2 regions of the Pseudoalteromonas sp. CO348 genome follow, and region 1 is predicted to be linked to the other one. Evidence: predicted binding sites of a transcription regulator. Region 1 holds the regulator's gene; the other holds the start of a gene.
What was found. The regulator FliA, encoded in region 1, starts transcription of late flagellar genes. The targets are predictions, from matches to a motif close to CTAAAGNTNNNNNNNNNNNNGCCGATA.
Positions count from the first base shown of each region.

Region 2: EXT48_RS02570 (DUF3530 family protein) is a predicted target of FliA. The motif match lies at 902-928, and genes of this name have one in related genera.

Region 1 covers NZ_SGPI01000021.1:174,267-176,673, reverse strand. Annotated here, with positions in the region: gene EXT48_RS11005 (MinD/ParA family protein) at 1-634, shown strand, start outside; gene EXT48_RS11000 (RNA polymerase sigma factor FliA) at 637-1,371, shown strand; gene cheY (chemotaxis response regulator CheY) at 1,414-1,797, shown strand; gene EXT48_RS10990 (protein phosphatase CheZ) at 1,817-2,407, shown strand, end outside.
Region 2 covers NZ_SGPI01000009.1:126,645-129,051, reverse strand. Annotated here, with positions in the region: gene EXT48_RS02575 (DUF368 domain-containing protein) at 1-838, opposite strand, end outside; gene EXT48_RS02570 (DUF3530 family protein) at 959-1,804, shown strand; gene djlA (co-chaperone DjlA) at 1,814-2,407, opposite strand, start outside.

The DNA.
Region 1 (2,407 bases):
AAAAAACCTGTCGCACGTGTTGTCGGGTGAATGTGAACTAGATGAGATTCTCGTAGAAGGTCCCGCTGGAATTAAAATTGTACCGGCGACCTCAGGCTCTCAAAGTATGGTAGAGCTGACTCCCGCAGAGCATGCAGGACTTATTCGTGCATTTAGCGAGCTTAACACGCAATTTGATGTTTTAATTGTTGATACCGCAGCCGGTATCTCAGATATGGTTCTGAGCTTCTCTCGAGCTGCACAAGATGTGATGGTTGTGGTGTGTGATGAACCGACTTCCATTACAGATGCTTACGCGTTGATCAAAGTTTTGAGCAGAGAGCATGGTGTCTATCGTTTTAAAATTGTTGCCAACATGGTCCGCAGTATGCGTGAAGGGCAAGAATTATTTGCTAAACTTTCAAAAGTTACAGACCGTTTTCTTGATGTAGCACTGGAATTAGTGGCCACCGTACCGTTTGACGAAAACATGCGTAAATCTTCTCGCAGACAAAGAGCTATCGTGGATTTATTTCCGAGTTCCCCTGCGGCGATTGCGATTAAGGGACTAGCTGCTAAGGCAGTTAAATGGCCAATTCCGCATCAACCTTCTGGTCATCTAGAATTTTTCATTGAACAACTTGTAAACGGGTGATTATGGCTTCTCCGGTCAATAGAGCTGCGGGATATCAAACTTCAGACCACATTCATAAGGTGGTTGAACGGCATGCTCCACTTGTCAAAAAAGTGGCATGCCACCTGATTGCTCGACTTCCGGCAAGTGTGCAACTCGACGATCTGATCCAGTCAGGTATGATTGGATTGATTGAAGCATCTAAAAATTTCGATGCAACTAAAGGCGCTAGTTTCGAAACCTTTGCGGGGATCCGTATTCGAGGCGCAATGCTGGATGAAATCCGTCGTGGTGATTGGGCGCCTCGTTCTGTTCACAAAAATAGCAGAATGGTTGCAGAAGCTATCTCCGAGTTAGAATCTCTCCTTGGTCGAGAACCAAAAGACACTGAAATCGCTGAAAAACTTGATATATCTCTAGATGAGTACCATCATATTTTACATGATGTAAATGCAAGTAAAGTCATCGGTATTGAGGATCTTGGGGTTGATGAAGACGTGATAACCCCAGCAAACAGCGATTTTGCGCTAGACAAACCGTTTAATAACGTTAAAAATGAACGTTTTAACGAGTCTTTAGTAAATGCTATCAAAGCGTTACCCGAAAGGGATGCTCTGGTTTTATCACTTTACTATAACGACGAAATGAATTTAAAAGAGATTGGTGCCATCCTTGATGTCAGTGAATCTCGAGTAAGCCAAATTCACGGTCAGGCAATGATAAAGCTTAAAGCTAAAATCAATGACTGGATAAATTAGAGTACATAAAATAGTTGGGTTCGAACCTCACTGGAGGAAGTTTTGGATAAGAACATGAAGATTCTCGTGGTTGATGATTTCTCTACTATGAGAAGAATAATCAAAAACCTATTAAGAGATTTAGGCTTTACCAATGTTCAAGAAGCTGATGATGGTAGTACAGCACTTCCGATGCTACAAAATCAGGAGTTTGACTTTGTAGTAACTGATTGGAATATGCCGGGCATGCAAGGTATTGATTTGCTTCGTGCAATACGCGCAGATGAAAAGCTTAAGCACATTCCAGTGTTGATGGTTACCGCAGAAGCGAAAAAAGAACAAATTGTTGCAGCAGCGCAAGCTGGGGTGAACGGATATATTGTTAAACCGTTTACTGCAGGTACGCTCAAAACTAAGCTTGAAAAAGTATTTGAGCGACTAGGCTAACAGCAAGGGGATATGGCCTATGTCTGTAAATGCTGCGCCTCAAATTACACTTGAACAAGCTAAGCAACTTGTTGAGCTTCTAGAGCAAGGTGAACAAGAAAAAGCTGACCAGCTGATTTTAGAAGCTGCTAACAAAGAGCAATCGGAGTTATTTGCAGAAGTCGGAAAGCTGACTCGCCAATTACACGAGTCCTTGAAGAACTTTGAGCTGGATACTCGCCTCGCAGATCTCACGACAGAGGCTATTCCTGACGCCAAGCAGCGTCTTAATTATGTTATGGAAATGACAGAAAGCGCTGCTAACAAAACGATGGACGCGGTCGAAGAAAGCTTACCTCTTGCGCAGAACCTAGCGGATGAGTTAGCGCAAATAAAGCCCACTTGGGATCGATTGATGAGCAGAGACATTCAACTCGGTGAGTTTAAATCTCTGTGTCATGATCTCGACAGCTTTATGCAGACTTCAAAGACACGTACAGACGAATTACAAGGTTTAATGACTAATGTGCTGATGGCTCAGGACTATCAGGATTTGACTGGGCAGGTTATTCGGCGCGTCATTGAGCTTGTGAGAGAAGTAGAAGATAGTCTCATTCACCTCCTGACTGTT
Region 2 (2,407 bases), on a different contig from region 1:
GTGTACTATATTGCGCTGGCAAAATATTGGCCTGACTCAATGGCTTTTCGATACCACTGGAATTCACGTAAGTCGTAAGCACTTGTTTCCAAGGCCACAATAAATTAAGCGAGCCAAGTAAAAAACCAGCTAGTAGCGAAAACGTTACTTGTTGATAGTGCGCCAATAGCCAGCTGAGTAGGCGCGAAAACGACATTAACCCCACAATACAACCTAGTAAGAATAGACTCACTAAGCCAAGTTCAAGCTGGTTCACCGCACTGAGTACATGGCCATACATACCCAATAACAGTAGAATAAAGCTCCCTGAGATCCCAGGTAAGATCATCGCGCAAATGGCAATAGCACCTGAGATAAAAAACATCCAATGAGATGCTTGTGCTTCAGCTGGTGAAAGGGAAGTAATAGCAAAGGCTACAATAGCTCCAACTGCGCAGGCGATAATATTTTGGCCGTTCCAATGAGAGACCTGTTTTGCAACATAGATAAAAGAAGCGACGATAAGACCAAAGAAAAATGACCATACCAGTGTTTGGTGTGCTTCCAATAAATAAGTGATCACCTTCGCCAAAGACGCTGCACTGATGAGCAAACCAGAAAATACCGCCAGTAAAAAGCTACCATCAATGTACTGCCACGTTGCTTTTAGGCCGTCACGGCGCAATGTACTCAAAGCCTGTAAGTTCACACTTTTAATGGCATTTAAAAAACGTGCATAGATACCGGTAATAAAAGCAATGGTGCCGCCGGAAACGCCAGGGACAACATCCGCAGCCCCCATTCCGGCACCTTTTAAAAACATAAAGAGATAGTCTCGTTTGCTATCTTTATACTGCACAAATTTCTCCTTTCATTTCCACTGCCGAGCAGTTTAACTTAAAACGCTAAAAAATAGCGACAGCTAAAGCTTTCGCTTAATTGGTCGATAACCAATTATGATATTTTACGCGCTTGTACCATGATCATCAGAACGCTTTTATTACTTGTTACGGCTTTACCCGCGACGACTTTTGCAGCAGAACATATTGATGCAGCACCGCTTGGTTCTCTTTATCAGCAAGACGCTAATCGCTTCTACGAGCCATCGCAACTGATAAAGCTGGAAAGCGAAAACGAAAGCTTTTATGTATTTCATCAAGAATATATGACAGCTGCTCGTGAAGGCATCGTGATCTTATTACCAGACATGCAAACTCCGCCCCTCAATAACAGCGGCATAAGCTTTCTTGCAAAACGCTTAAGCGATGATGGCTACGACACCTATACCCTTACTCCGCCGGACCTTTCTTATGCACCGAGTCTGCTAGAGCAAGACATCGCGCTCCCCGATGCTGAAAAACCGGCTCAGCAACCGCTTGCACCCATTTCAGAATCTAATCTCGACGAATATAAAATGGCCTTGATCAGCCGCTTTGAGGTGCTTTATAACACCCTGTCCATGACTCAAACAGAAAAGTTGGTGGTTGTCGCATTTGGTAATAGCGCAGGTTTATTCGGTGAGCACTTAGCCACCCTGCCCAATCTACATATCGATGCCTTTGCCGTTGTTAGCCCACAACTACCTAATGCAACGCGGCAAAAGCACTTGGCATCCAACCTTTCTTTGGTAAGCCCAGCTTTACTGGATGTTTACTACAGTTTTGACAATCCGATTGTGGTCGACAATACGCCGGACAGAGCCCGCTGGGCGAGAAAAAACAGTAAATTTGATTATCGCCAACGGGAGCTTTTTGGAGAAAAAACCGATCCACTCCAACATCAAAGGCTCAGAAAGGAATTACTCGGTTTTTTACGCGTCTTATAGTGTTTCAAGTTAGCTCTTTTTTAAATATTCATAGGCAGACTGAATATCTTGGCTTTTGCGCTTTGCCACTTCCATCATATGCTTAGGTAATCCCTGAGACACCAATTTGTCAGGGTGATGCTGCGACATCAGTTTGCGGTAAGCTTTTTTGATTTCACGCTCATTCGCCCCTTCACTCAATCCCAGTACAGCCAATGCTTTAGCACGGTTTAAACCGTTATCTTGTGGTGCTGGTTGACGGCCGCCCTGTTGCTGGTGTTGATGTTGCGATCTCCCCGACGCCTGAGAGCGACGAAACTCAAATTCTGCTTGGTAGCGCTTTAGCAGGAACAAAAAGTGGGTTTCTGCGAAACCTAAATACTTGCTCACCTGTTTAAGTAAGGCCTTCTCCGCATCAGACACATGACCATCACAAAATGCCATTTGAATTTGAATCTCTAAAAACAGCTGCCTCAAGTCATAGCGTCTAGCAAAAGCTTCTTTAAAATCGGTAACCGCTTCTTTTATCGAAAAGTCGCTGCTTTTTCCCGCAGTAAACGCATGTTGCGCTTCTTTTCGCTCTTCACCCTGCAAGCCCATTTCGCTCATAAACGCAGACGCAGC